DNA from 2 places in the Pantoea sp. X-Soil-TKNS-1207 genome. Region 2 is predicted to be linked to the other one. Evidence: predicted binding sites of a transcription regulator. Region 2 holds the regulator's gene; the other holds the start of a gene.
The links. The regulator LexA, encoded in region 2, represses DNA repair genes until DNA is damaged. The targets are predictions, from matches to a motif close to TNCTGTATGTACATACAGNA.

Region 1: a site for LexA is predicted at 3,584-3,603, ahead of uvrB (excinuclease ABC subunit UvrB). Genes of this name have one in related genera too.

What each region holds. Positions count from the first base shown of each region.
Region 1 covers NZ_AP035958.1:1,308,498-1,315,632, forward strand. Annotated here, with positions in the region: gene bioF (8-amino-7-oxononanoate synthase) at 1-546, shown strand, start outside; gene bioC (malonyl-ACP O-methyltransferase BioC) at 527-1,282, shown strand; gene bioD (dethiobiotin synthase) at 1,279-1,950, shown strand; gene AC6I8V_RS06050 (ABC transporter ATP-binding protein) at 2,071-2,787, opposite strand; gene uvrB (excinuclease ABC subunit UvrB) at 3,683-5,704, shown strand; gene AC6I8V_RS06060 (gluconeogenesis factor YvcK family protein) at 5,784-6,686, opposite strand; molybdenum cofactor riboswitch at 6,880-7,013, shown strand; gene moaA (GTP 3',8-cyclase MoaA) at 7,003-7,135, shown strand, end outside.
Region 2 covers NZ_AP035958.1:361,655-368,789, forward strand. Annotated here, with positions in the region: gene ubiC (chorismate lyase) at 1-401, shown strand, start outside; gene ubiA (4-hydroxybenzoate octaprenyltransferase) at 425-1,291, shown strand; gene plsB (glycerol-3-phosphate 1-O-acyltransferase PlsB) at 1,371-3,794, opposite strand; gene AC6I8V_RS01590 (diacylglycerol kinase) at 3,921-4,289, shown strand; gene lexA (transcriptional repressor LexA) at 4,395-5,009, shown strand; gene dinF (MATE family efflux transporter DinF) at 5,117-6,448, shown strand; gene AC6I8V_RS01605 (CsbD family protein) at 6,606-6,818, shown strand; gene zur (zinc uptake transcriptional repressor Zur) at 6,888-7,135, opposite strand, start outside.

The DNA of each region.
Region 1 (7,135 bases), 950 kb from region 2:
GATGATGCGCACGGCATCGGCGTCACCGGTGCACAGGGGCGCGGCAGCTGCTGGCAACAGCAGGTGTGGCCGGAATTACTGATCGTCACCTTTGGCAAAGGCTTTGGCGTCAGCGGGGCGGCTCTGCTGTGCGATGACGCCACTGCGGATTATGTTGAGCAGTTTGCCCGTCATCTGATCTACTCCACCGCGATGCCGCCGGCGCAGTGCTGCGCGCTGCTGGCGGCGCTGCACCAAATCCAGCAGGGCGATGAACTGCGCGCCCGGCTGCACAGCCATATCGCGCGTTTTCGCGCCGGAGCGGCGGATTTGCCGTGGCAGCTGATGCCCGCGGCCAGCGCCATTCAGCCGCTGATCATTGGCGAAAACCACGCGGCGCTGGCGCTGTCGCAGCGGTTGCAGGCCGCAGGCTGCTGGGTCAGCGCCATTCGTCCGCCGACTGTACCGCCGGGCACCGCGCGGCTGCGCATCACTCTGACCGCTGCGCATCGTCCTGACGATATCGACGTTCTGCTGGAGGCGCTGTATGACGCTGCACGTCAATAAACAGGCGGTTGCTCAGACGTTTGGCCGGGCGGCGCAGCATTACGAACAATATGCGGACCTGCAACGGCAGAGCGGCGAGGCGCTGCTGGCGCTGGCACCGGCGGGGTTTGGCCCGCATCTGCTGGATGCCGGTTGCGGCACCGGCTGGTACAGCCGCTACTGGCGCGATCGCGGACGTCAGCTTACCGCGCTCGATCTGTCGCAAACCATGCTGGATACCGCTGCACAGCAGCACTCGGCGCACCATTACGTGCAGGGCGATATTGATGCGTTGCCGCTGCCGGATGCCTGCGTCGATGGCGTGTGGAGCAACCTCGCGGTGCAATGGAGCAGCGATCTGCGCACCGCTTTGCAGCAATTTTTGCGCGTTACCCGCGCTGGCGGCACGGTGTTGTTCTCGACGCTGCTGGCCGGATCGTTGCAGGAAGTGCATCAGGCGTGGGCGCGCCTCGATGGACGTTCGCACGCCAATCGCTTTCTCAGCGCGGCGCAGGTGGCCGCAGCGGCTCGCGGGCTGACGCTGCGCAGCGAGCAGCAGGTTATCACGCTGCATTTCCCCAGCGCGCTCAGCGCGATGCGTTCACTGAAAGGCATCGGCGCGACCCATCTGCATGATGGCCGTCAGGGCGGATTGCTGACGCGGGCGCAGCTGGCGCGGCTGGAACAAGGCTGGCCGCAGGATGAGGCGGGTTATCGCCTCAGTTATCACCTGATGTATGGAGTATTAACGTCATGAAACGCTGGTTTATTACCGGTACCGATACCGAAGTGGGCAAAACGGTAGCCAGTGGCGCGCTATTGCAGGCGGCCAGCGCCGCCGGATTCACCACGGCGGGCTACAAGCCGGTGGCCTCCGGCTGCGAGATCACCGCGGAGGGCATCCGTAACAGCGATGCGCTGGCGTTGCAGCGTTACAGTTCGCTGGCGCTGCGTTATGAGCAGGTCAATCCGCTGGCGTTTGTTGAGCCGACTTCGCCGCATATTGTCAGCGCGGAAGAGGGCAGGCCCATTGAGTTCGCCCAGCTCTCCGCCGGATTGCGCGCGCTGGAGCAGCAGGCCGAATGGGTGCTGGTGGAGGGGGCGGGCGGCTGGTTTACCCCGTTGTCGGAGACACAAACCTATGCCGACTGGGTCATCGCCGAGCAGCTGCCGGTGATTCTGGTGGTGGGGGTGAAGCTGGGTTGTATCAACCACGCGATGCTGACTGCCGCAGCGGTACGCGCCAGTGGGTTACGGCTGGCGGGCTGGATTGCCAATACGGTTCAGCCGCCGGGGAAACGCCATCAGGAATACCTGACCACGCTGGCTCAGCGCCTGGCGGCGCCCTGCCTCGGTGAAATCCCGTATCTGACGGATGACGCGCAGCAGGCAGAGTGCGGGCGTTATCTGACGCTGCCAGAGTAAGAGGCAGTTTCAGGACATCGTAGCGGCGCGATTTATCGCGCTATCTTCAGCGATTCTCAGGCCCGAAGGCGCGCAATAAATTGCGCCGCTACGGAAGGTGCAAAAATTAACCCGGCATACTCAGGTCACCGTCAGCCATTTGTTGACGGTGACATCATCCAGCTGCGCCATTTTGCCCTGCGCCACATTACGACCGCGATGCAGCAGCAAAAAGTAGTCGGCAACGCGGCGAATAAACGACACATGCTGTTCCAGCAGCAGAATGGTCAGGCCGTAGTCGCGGTTCAGGCGACGGATCAGGTTGCCCATCTCCTCCTCCAGCCAGGGTGACATCCCCTCAGTCGGTTCATCAAGGATCAGCAGCTTCGGTTGCAGCACTAGCGCACGCGCCAGCGCCAGATGCTGTTGCTGATCCATCGGCAACTCGCCGCTGCGTTGATGTCGCAGCGAATAGAGCGCCGGGAACAGATCGAACACCATCTCCGGGATGGCGCGGCTGCGATCGTCATGCGCCGCCATCAGGGCAATCAGCAGGTTATCCTCCACGCTCATCTGCGAGAAGATATGACGTCCCTGCGGCACATAACCAATACCCATCCGCGCGCGCTGTTCCGCTGGTTGCAGCAGCAAATCCTCAGGCGGCGAGCCGTCTTCCTGCCAGGTCATCGAGCCGCTGTTAATCGGCAGCCGCCCCATGATGCAGTTGACCAGCGTGGTTTTGCCCATCCCCGGACTGCCCAGCACGCCAGTGCAGGTACCAGGCGGCAGATCCAGATCCACATCCCACAGGATATGGTTTTGACCGTAGAATTGATTCACGGAACGTAAACTCAGCATCTGACATTCTCCTTCCAGATTATTAGCCTGAATGCTTCCGCTCTGTGTCGTCTGGCAAACAGTCAAACACGATTTATCACTGCCACTCTCGGCATCAGCGAGCTAATGCTCATGCGTTATGGATAATCTTGCAATTCCCAGGCCAGGTTACTGATGTGGCGAAAAAATCACCAACACCCGGCAAATACAGACTTAAAAGTTGAGAAATGCTTAACAATCACACGACGTGATAAACAGGCTGCACTTTAGCGGTGCTGAATGCTTAACGTTTCTGGTGCAGTTGATCTTTCATAAGGCAGAACCGACAGGAATAAGTGGCCTTAATCCCTGGCATTTTTACGGTAATGGCAGCCTTAACTCAGCAAAAGAATAGTTAACGCGCGGTGGGCTGATGGAAAAATAAGCGCAAAAAAAAATTTTTTCGCACGGCTGGATAAGCGGCAGAAAATTATGCACAGGCGATGGGGGCAGGGCTGCCATCAGTTATCCACTATTCCTGTGGATAACCTTGTGCATTAGGGACTGAAAACAGAGCGCAAGCGAGGAAATCCGCGGCCTGCATACATTATGATGAGAAACTGGGCTTTTCTTTCATTTATTAATAAATCAATACGTTAGTTAAAATCAAGCCTGAGATTTGTCTGGCTGGTCATCAGACTGCAATTTTATGACGCTCTATTGACAAATGTTAAAACCGTCACTTATCTGGGGATAACCTTGCGCAACAAAATTTTGGACGATGCCGTATAAATTGCACTGAAGCGAGTCATCGCACCTCCCCTTAATCGTGCAAGATATCTGTAAATATATCCAGTATTTTTTTCTGGCAAAATCGCCATAGCAGAGTAGAATTAGCAGCCTGCCAGTCGACTTCTCCAGCAGGAACCGCAAAACCATGAGTAAAGCCTTTAAACTCAACTCCGCATTTAAACCGTCAGGGGATCAGCCTGAGGCCATACGCCGTCTGGAAGTGGGACTGGAAGATGGGCTGGCGCATCAGACGCTGCTGGGGGTAACCGGTTCGGGAAAAACCTTTACCATCGCCAATGTGATTGCCGATCTCAACCGGCCGACCATGGTGCTGGCACCGAACAAGACGCTGGCGGCACAACTTTATGGCGAGATGAAGGAGTTCTTCCCGGATAACGCGGTGGAATTCTTCGTTTCCTACTACGACTACTATCAGCCCGAAGCCTATGTGCCCAGTTCCGACACCTTTATTGAAAAGGATGCGTCGGTGAATGAACACATCGAGCAGATGCGTCTGTCGGCGACCAAGGCCTTGCTGGAACGGCGTGACGTGATCGTGGTGGCTTCGGTGTCGGCTATCTACGGTCTCGGCGATCCCGATCTCTACCTGAAAATGATGCTGCATCTGACGCGCGGCATGATTATCGACCAGCGCAGCATTCTGCGTCGTCTGGCCGAGCTGCAATATAGCCGCAACGATCAGGTGTTCCAGCGCGGCACCTTCCGCGTGCGCGGTGAGGTGATTGATGTCTTCCCGGCGGAATCCGATGACATTGCGCTGCGCATCGAGCTGTTCGATGAAGAAGTGGAGCGGCTGTCGCTGTTTGATCCGCTCACCGGCCAGGTGGTTTCGGTGGTGCCGCGTTTCACCGTCTACCCGAAAACCCACTACGTCACGCCGCGTGAACGAATTTTGCAGTCGATGGAAGAGATTAAAAAGGAGCTGGTGATCCGCCGCCAGGTGCTGCTGGAGAACAACAAGCTGCTGGAAGAACAGCGCATCAGCCAGCGTACCCAGTTCGACCTCGAAATGATGAACGAACTCGGTTACTGCTCCGGTATCGAAAACTACTCACGCTACCTCTCCGGGCGTGGGCCGGGCGAGCCGCCGCCGACGCTGTTCGACTATTTACCGGCCGATGGCCTGCTGGTGGTAGATGAATCCCACGTAACCATTCCGCAGATTGGCGGCATGTATCGTGGCGACCGTGCGCGTAAAGAGACGCTGGTGGAGTACGGTTTCCGTCTGCCGTCGGCGCTGGATAACCGTCCGCTGCGTTTTGAAGAGTTTGAAGCCTTAGCGCCGCAGACCATCTACGTCTCAGCGACGCCGGGAAATTATGAGCTGGAGAAATCCGGCGGCGACGTGATCGATCAGGTGGTACGTCCGACCGGGCTGCTCGATCCGATCCTCGAAGTGCGCCCGGTAACCACTCAGGTGGATGATTTGCTGTCGGAAATCCGCAAACGCGTTGCGATCAACGAACGCGTGCTGGTCACCACCCTGACCAAACGCATGGCGGAAGATCTGACCGAGTATCTGGAGGAGCATGGCGAGAAGGTGCGCTACCTGCACTCGGATATCGACACCGTGGAACGTATGGAGATCATTCGCGACCTGCGCCTCGGCGAATTTGATGTGCTGGTGGGGATCAACCTGCTGCGTGAAGGGCTGGATATGCCGGAAGTGTCGCTGGTGGCGATCCTCGATGCCGATAAAGAAGGCTTCCTGCGTTCCGAACGTTCGCTGATTCAGACCATCGGGCGCGCGGCGCGTAATATCAACGGTAAAGCGATTCTCTACGCGGACCGGATTACCAACTCAATGGCGCGCGCCATTGAGGAGACCGAACGTCGTCGCGAGAAGCAGCAGCGCTACAACGAAGAAAACGGCATCGTGCCGCAGGGTCTCAATAAAAAGATCACCGACATTCTCGAACTGGGCAAAAACGTGGTCAAAACCCGTGGCAAGGGTAAAACCGCCACGCGTATCGCCGCCGAGACCGAGGCCAGCTATCTGGCGCTGACGCCGCAGGCGATGCAGAAGAAAATTCACGAGCTGGAAGGGCAGATGCAGCAACATGCGCAGAATCTGGAGTTCGAAGAGGCGGCACGGGTGCGCGATCAGCTGCATGAGCTGCGCGAACTGTTTATTGCCGCATCATAATTCGACGGCGTGGTCGCCATAAAAGGCGACCCTGCGGTTACGTCGGGTACGCATTGATACGCACCAGCAAAGATGACGATCAGAACGCCTGAATGGCATGTTCCAGCGCCACCCGCAGCAGCTGGCGGTCGTGACGATATTTAATGTCGGCGGCTTCCAGCGGTTCGCGTACGATCAGGCGATCTTCAACGTCACTGATATCCGCCGCCGGGCTGACCACCACCGCATCAATCACCCGCTTACCAATGGCTTTCTCCATCATCGCCAGCTTGTCGGCCACCGTCAGACTGGCGGCTGCCGGGCTGAGTTCGCGGCCCAGGTTGCCGATAAACACCATGGTGGCAGGCGTGCGACGCAGGGCGCGCGCCATCTCTTCCATCAGCAGAATCGGCATCAGGCTGGTGTAGAAACTGCCGGGACCGATCAAAATCAGGTCTGCTTCAGCGATCGCGTCCAGTGCTTCGCGCGTCGGCGCCACGTTGGGGTGCAGCATCAGCTCCTGCGGCGGCTGCTTCATCTCATCAATCGCCGTTTCGCCGTACACCATATTGCCTTCGCTATCCTGCGCCACCAGATCGACCGGCTGCTCCGACATCGGAATCAAAAACGCATCGACCTTCAGCAAATTACGGATAATGTTGATGGCTTCCAGCGGGCGCACGCTGAGGTGATCGAGCGCTTTGAGGATCAGGTTGCCAAGGTTGTGCCCGGCCAGTTCACCATTGCCGGTGAAGCGATATTCAAACATCGCTGAGGCGACACTCGGTTCCGTGATCAGCTGGTTGATACAATTACGCATATCACCCCAGGCGATGCCGCCCTCGGATCGACGAATGCGCCCGGTGGACCCGCCGTTATCGGTGGTGGTAACGATACCGGTCAGGCGCGAGCCGAGCGGCGCCAGCGCGGACATTACGCGGCCCAGGCCGTGTCCGCCACCCAGTGCCACCACGCGATCCAAATCTGCCAGGGTACGATTCATGTTGCTCCTTATCACTGCTGCTCACCCGTTGAACGCCGGTTCAACTGATATGTATCAAAATTTGTCGACTATTTTAACGTATCCTGTCGCGAAAATGCGGTGAAAAGACGTTATATATCAACATATATAGCGAAATTCCTTCATGGTAGCGAATTCAAAATCGCGTTACCATGAAGGCAACCACGTTGCTGTTATCGACAACGTACACTCAAGCCTCAATACCTAAGTCTACCGATAGGGTGTTCAGGCCGCAGCGTTATGCTGCCAGGGTGCAGAAAGAAATGACTGCATCTCCCGTTTTTGGAAAGGTGTTCAGGTGCCACAATTTACAGATGCATACGCGCGCAGCTTCTATTATCTGCGGCTATCGGTCACGGATGTGTGTAACTTCCGATGTACCTATTGTCTACCCGACGGCTACAAACCGCAGGGTACGCGCAATAAAAGTT
Region 2 (7,135 bases):
TTGAGCAGCATTGTCAGCAGGTCACCGTCCAGCCGCTACGCGAGGGTTTTATCGATGCCTGTGAGCTGACGGATGAAGGCGAATTGCTGCCCGCTGATGAGCGCTTCTGGCTACGGGAAATTGTTTTGTGCGGTGATGATGTGCCCTGGCTGGTGGGACGCACGCTGGTGCCGGAAAGCACCCTGAATGGCCCGGAGCTGATGCTCCAGCAGCTGGGCACCCGACCGCTCGGACGTTATCTGTTTGCCTCTTCGACCCTGAGCCGCGATTTTATCGACCCCGGTCAGGTGGATGATTTATGGGGGCGTCGCTCCCGCTTACGGCTCTCCGGCAAACCGCTGCTGTTAACGGAACTGTTTTTACCTGCATCACCGCTGTATCGTTCGCTGGATCAAGGATAAGGATTGTGCAAAAGACCCTACCAATGAATAAATTGCAGGCTTACAGCCGCCTGATGCGCATTGATAAGCCGATTGGCACGCTGCTGCTGCTGTGGCCCACCTTATGGGCGCTGTGGCTGTCTGGCATGACCATTCCGCCGCTGTCGGTGCTGCTGGTGTTTGTGCTGGGGGTGATTGTGATGCGCGCCGCAGGTTGCGTGATCAATGACTATGCCGACCGCAAAGTCGATGGGCATGTAAAACGCACGGCAGCCCGTCCGCTGGCCAGCGGGCTGGTGACGGAGAAAGAGGCGAAGCTGCTGTTTGTCGGTCTGGCTCTGCTGGCTTTCCTGCTGGTGCTGACCATGAATCGTATGACGATTATGCTGTCGGTGGTCGGTCTGGCGCTGGCCTGGGTTTATCCGTTTATGAAGCGCTACACCCATCTGCCGCAGGTGGTGCTGGGGGCCGCATTTGGCTGGGCGATTCCGATGGGTTGGGCGGCAGTTAGTGAGTCCTTACCTCTGGTTTGCTGGCTGGTGTTCTTCGCGAACCTGTGCTGGACCGTGGCCTACGATACCCAGTATGCAATGGTGGATCGTGATGATGATTTGCGGATTGGCGTGAAGTCGACGGCGATTCTGTTTGGTCGTTATGACAAGCTGATTATCGGTTTGCTGCAACTGGCCACGCTGGGGCTGATGGCGCTGGTGGGGATGATGCTGAATCTGAATGGCGCGTTTTACTGGTCGTTGCTGCTGGCGGCGGGACTGTTTGTACATCAGCAGAAACTGATTGCGCAGCGCGAGCGCGATGCCTGCTTCCGCGCGTTCCTCAACAACAACTACGTTGGGCTGGTGCTGTTTCTCGGCATCCTGCTGAATACGCTGCCGTTTATTGGGCTGATGTAGTCCACAGGCATACAGGCCGAACAGGAAACAAAAAAGCCGCCACCGGTTAACCGATGACGGCTTTTTTTATGGGGGCGCGTTAATCGTGTGCGACGGCGCTCTCAATGGTCAGACGCACATCGCTGGTGACCAGCTCCGCCAGCATCTGCCACATGATTTGCGTGCGTTCCACATCCGCATCGTCTCTGTCGCTGATGTAGCCTTCATCACGCAGCGTCAGCACCAGCGAAGTGAACACCGCCTTATCGAAGAACTCCGGGGCGTTGATGCCGTGCAACACCGACAGACGCTGCGCCAGCGTGCGGCTCTCTTTCTCCAGCGTGCCACGGTTGATGGTTGGCTTGGCACTGAGGATGGAGAAGGTAATGGCAAAACGCTGGAGCGTTTCACGGATACCTGCCGCCAGCAGTTGCAGCGTACGATAGCGGGCCGGACTCATCTTCAACTGACCATCCTGCATGGTAACCAGACCCTGACGCGCCATCTCGGCACACAACGCCTGCAACACCGCCGGTAGCTGATCGGTGCTCCAGCGCAGGAACAATTCGCTTTTCAGCATCGGGTAAACCAGGCTCACCTGGCGCAGCAACTCAGCCTCACTGATTTCACGGTGCTGCTGCACGATGGCGGCAATCAGCGACGGCATTACCAGCATATGCTGAATGTTGTTGCGGTAGTACGTCATCAGCACCGCCTGCTCGCGCGGCAGGATGATGATGTCGCCGATATTGTCCTGCTCGGTCTCAAACTTGTTCATGCCCATGGCGTGATCAAGCAGCGCCTCGGCGCTCATATTCGGCACTGTCGCTTCAGGAGAATAGGGCACATTACGCAGCAGCTGGGTGTAGCACTCCAATTGCTCAATCAGTTGTTCGCGGGTAAGCGAACGCTGACGGGAGGCCAGCAGGGCGGTCACGCACAGGTTCATGGCGTTCGCGGCACCGGCTTCGTTAATGCGTACCATCAGACGGCTGGCGATATCATTTACCGTCGGCGTCATCCACGCCGGACGCAGCGGTTCGATCGGATCGATCGCGTCACGCCATTCCGGTACGTGTTTGTTCAGGTAGTTCACCAGCGACAGCGGTTCGCCGAAGTTCACGTAACCCTGGCCCAGATTGCGCAGCTTACGCAGCCCCTGCACCATCTGCATGAAACTCTCTTTCTCTTTCGCCGCACCGCGCAGTTCTTTGGCGTAGGTACCCACTTCCATCACATGTTCGTAGCCAATGTAAATCGGTACGAAGGTGATTGGACGGGTACCGCCGCGTAGCATGGCCTGCAACGTCATCGACAGGGTGCCGGTTTTCGGGTCCAGCAAACGGCCGGTACGGGAACGTCCCCCTTCCACGAAGTACTCAACCGAGTAGCCACGCGTAAACAGCTCGCCCAGATATTCACGGAAAACCGTGGAGTAGAGCTTGTTGCCTTTGAAGGTACGGCGAATAAAGAAGGCACCCAGACGACGGAAAATCGGACCGGCAGGCCAGAAGTTCAGGTTGATACCAGCAGCAATGTGCGGCGGCACCAGTCCCTGATGGTAGAGCACGTAGGAGAGCAGCAGATAATCCATATGGCTGCGATGGCAGGGCACGTAGACAATCTCGTGACCATCCTGAGCCAGCTGGCGCACGCGTTCACCGCCATTGACGTTGATGCCCTGATAGAGGCGGCTCCACATCCAGCCCATGACGCGGTCGGTGACGCGGATGGCTTCATAGGAGAAGTCGGCCGCAATCTCTTCCATCATTTCAACGGCGTTCTGCTGTGCTTTCTCGTGCGAAATCTTTTTGCTGCGGGCTTCATCTTCCACAACTTTTTCAATCGCTTTGGATTGCAGCAGCTTGTTGAACAGATCCTGACGGGCTGGCAAACGTGGGCCGACCGCCGCCAGACGCTGACGCGCAAAGTGAATGCGTGCAACGCGTGCCAGTTTCTGAGCAATTGACTTATCGGTACCGTGCTCGGTGGCCATCTCGCGCAGCGAAACCGTTGGCGAGAAACGCACAAAGCTGTCGCGACCATGCCAGAGAATGGCGAAGAACTTCTGCACGCCATTGAGAATCCGCAGGTGAGGCGTTGATTCTCCCTGGATTTCTCGCCCTGGCGCACGGCCAAACATAATCGAGACCGGCAGCATCTGGACATCCAGCTCTGGATTGCTGCGATGCAGATCGAGGTAATCGTGAAAGAGCTTCACCGACTCCAGATTGGGCACGAAGTATGGGAAAACGCGCGGGCCATCATGGATAAACACATGGCGTGGCAGCAATGCCCCGTCAACTTCCAGCGGCGCGAGCGGATCGGGCAGATGCAGCTTCAGGCACTGCGTGCGCAGCGTGAGCAGATCGGCCTTGGAATCGTAAGGCAGCACATACATAATCGGCCGCGTCGAATCCAGCCCATGTTCGGACACCGGATCGGCGGGAATGACCTTACTCTTTACCAAAATGGAGAGTGGTAAATTCAATAATTTATAATAAAGTTTACGCCAACCTGACATAGACAACTTAAAGCCTCTTGTTAGCAAAGCGCGGCAAGCATACCAGAAAGTGCCGCGAAGATCTGTGGCTGTGCCATTACCGGCTGCCCAGACATTGACGTCAAAACGAGCAAAGGGTTCAACGACATGGCAAATAACGTCACCGGTATTCAAAGGATAGTGAAAGCTGCCGGTTATTCCTGGCAGGGATTACGTGCCGCCTGGCAACATGAGGCCGCATTTCGCCAGGAAGCGATCGCCGCACTGGTGGCGATTGTGGTGGCGTGTTGGCTGGATGTTGATGCCGTATCCCGCGTATTAATGATCGGTTCGGTTGTGCTGGTGATCATTATTGAGATCCTGAACAGCGCCATCGAAGCGGTGGTTGACCGCATTGGTCAGGAACGCCATCCGCTGGCCGGTCGTGCTAAGGATATGGGATCGGCCGCAGTGTTACTGGCTATCTTACTGGCTCTGTTTGTCTGGATCGCGCTGCTTTGGTCACATTTGCGATAAGGCTTCCGAATTCATCAACCCGCTGATTTTTCCCTCAGTTTTGGTTTCCATTTCGCCAATACCTGTATATACTCACAGCGACTGTATAAACAACCAGGGGGCGGGATGAAAGCGTTAACCAGCAGGCAGCAACAGGTCTATGACCTGATTCGCGACCATATCAACCAGACGGGCATGCCGCCAACGCGTGCGGAAATTGCTGCGCAACTGGGCTTCCGCTCACCTAATGCGGCCGAAGAACACCTGAAAGCGCTGGCGCGCAAAGGCGTTATCGAAATCGTCTCCGGTGCTTCGCGCGGTATTCGTTTATTAATGGAAGAGGAAGTCAGCGAAGGTTTGCCGCTGATCGGCCGTGTCGCCGCCGGTGAACCCCTGCTGGCGCAGGAACACATCGAAGCGCATTACCAGGTGGATGCCAACCTCTTCAAACCCACCGCAGATTTCCTGCTGCGCGTCAGCGGCATGTCGATGAAAGATATCGGCATCATGGATGGCGATCTGCTGGCGGTACACAAGACTCAGGAAGTGCGTAACGGCCAGGTTGTCGTGGCGCGCATCGATGACGAAGTGACGGTGAAACGCTGGAAAAAGCAGGGTGCTATCGTGCATCTGCTGCCGGAAAACAGCGACTTCCAGCCGATCGTTGTCGATACCCGTGAGCAGTCACTGACTGTTGAAGGTCTGGCCGTGGGCATCGTGCGCAACGGCGAGTGGCTCTGATCGTATCGATTCCCCCCGCTGCGGTAGCGCATCTGCGCTGCCGTAGTCTGATGTTCTTATCCTCTTCAATCTGACAGACGTATCACAGCAGAAACCGGGACGGGCTGATGCAGCTGTTTTCCTCCTCTGACAAAACACTCTGGCGGCTGGCGTTGCCGATGATCCTCTCCAATATCACGGTGCCGTTACTCGGCGTGGTGGATACGGCGGTGATTGGCCATCTCGACAGTCCTGTCTATCTCGGCGGCGTAGCGGTTGGCACCACGGCAACCAGCTTTATTTTTATGCTGCTGCTGTTTCTGCGCATGAGCACCACCGGTCTTACCGCCCAGGCGTTTGGCGCCAGTGATAAAACGGCGCTGGCGCGAGCGCTGACGCAGCCGTTATTAATTGCTCTGGTGGCGGGCGTGCTGTTCATCGCATTGCGTACGCCCGTCAGCAACCTGGCGGCGGCGCTGATGGGCGGCAGCGTTGCTGTCCAGCAGCAGGCGCAACTGTTTATTCAGATCCGCTGGCTTAGCGCGCCCGCCACGCTGGCAAACCTGGTGATTCTTGGCTGGTTGCTGGGCGTGCAGTATGCGCGCGCCCCTGTGGTGCTGCTGGTGGTGGGCAATCTGGTCAATATTCTGCTGGATCTGGCGTTTGTCCTCGGGCTGCACTGGGGCGTAGCTGGGGCGGCTGCCGCCACGGCGCTGGCTGAATACGTCTCCCTTGCTGTCGGGCTGTGGATGGTGGCGCGCGTATTGAAGCTGCGTGGCATCGATTTTTCCCTGCTGAGGAACAGCTGGCGCGGCGATGTGGCCCGCCTGTTCCGCCTGAACCGCGATATCATGCTGCGCTCATTTCTGCTGCAAATCTGTTTTGCTTCGCTGACGATACTCGGCGCGCGTATAGGACCGGATGTGGTGGCGGTTAACGCGGTGCTGCTGATGTTTCTTACCTTCACAGCCTACGCGCTGGATGGCTTCGCCTATGCGGTTGAAGCCTGTTCTGGTGAGGCGGTTGGCGCGCAGGATCGCAGCAGGCTGCTGCTAATCTGGCATGCCGCCTGCCGTCAGGCAGGGGTGGTGGCGCTGCTGTTCGCTTTAATTTATGCGCTGTTTGGCGCGCAAATCGTCGGGTTGCTGACCTCGCTGGAAGCGCTGCGCGAGATGGCCGATCGTTATCTGCTGTGGCAAGTGGTGATGCCGTTAATGGGCGTGTGGTGCTATTTGCTGGATGGCATGTTTATCGGTGCGACGCGCGGGCGGGAGATGCGTAACAGCATGGCGCTGGCGGCGCTGGGTTATGGCCTGTCGCTGCTGACGCTGCCATGGTTGGGAAATCATGGTTTGTGGCTGGCGGTGACGGTATTTCTCGCTTTACGTGGGCTAACGCTGTGGCTGGTGTGGCGCCGGCACTGGCGTCACGACAGCTGGTTTGCCTCCAGCCAACTCTGATGCTATGGATACAGAATAGTCTGTAAGATGCTACCAAACCTCCAATGACTACTATAATTATCCTTAACGGCGCAAATGAGTAGCGCGTTATATGGGTTTTTACCTGCAAGTATTGGGTATTACACCAATATCCCTCAGGATGACATGGAGAATGGTTATGAATAAAGACGAAACGAGCGGCAACTGGAAACAATTCAAAGGGAAAGTGAAGGAAAAATGGGGCAAGCTGACGGATGATGATATGACCGTCATCGAAGGTAAACGCGATCAGCTTGTCGGTAAAATTCAGGAACGCTATGGCTACGCAAAAGATCAGGCCGAGCGTGAAGTTAAAGACTGGGAAGGTCATAACAAGGATCACCGCTGGTAACGGACCCGTTTAAGGACGATGCTCCTACCCGCCGATCGTGATGATCGGGCTGGCACAGGGATGTGCCATCTATCCCTTCCTCACCCGCTTTTTATTCTCAACCTGATGATCGTGATCGCAGCTTTCGTGATGCGTGCAGGCTTCCACTTCTGAACAATTTTCACACAATCCATGCGCTTCAATCACGCTGTGGCGCAGGGTAAATCCCGCCTGTTCTGCCAGATCGGCAATAATCTTTTCGACGCCATGAGCGTGCTTTTCACTGACCGCCGCACAGTGATCACACACCAGCATGACCGAGGTGTGCGCTGGTTCAT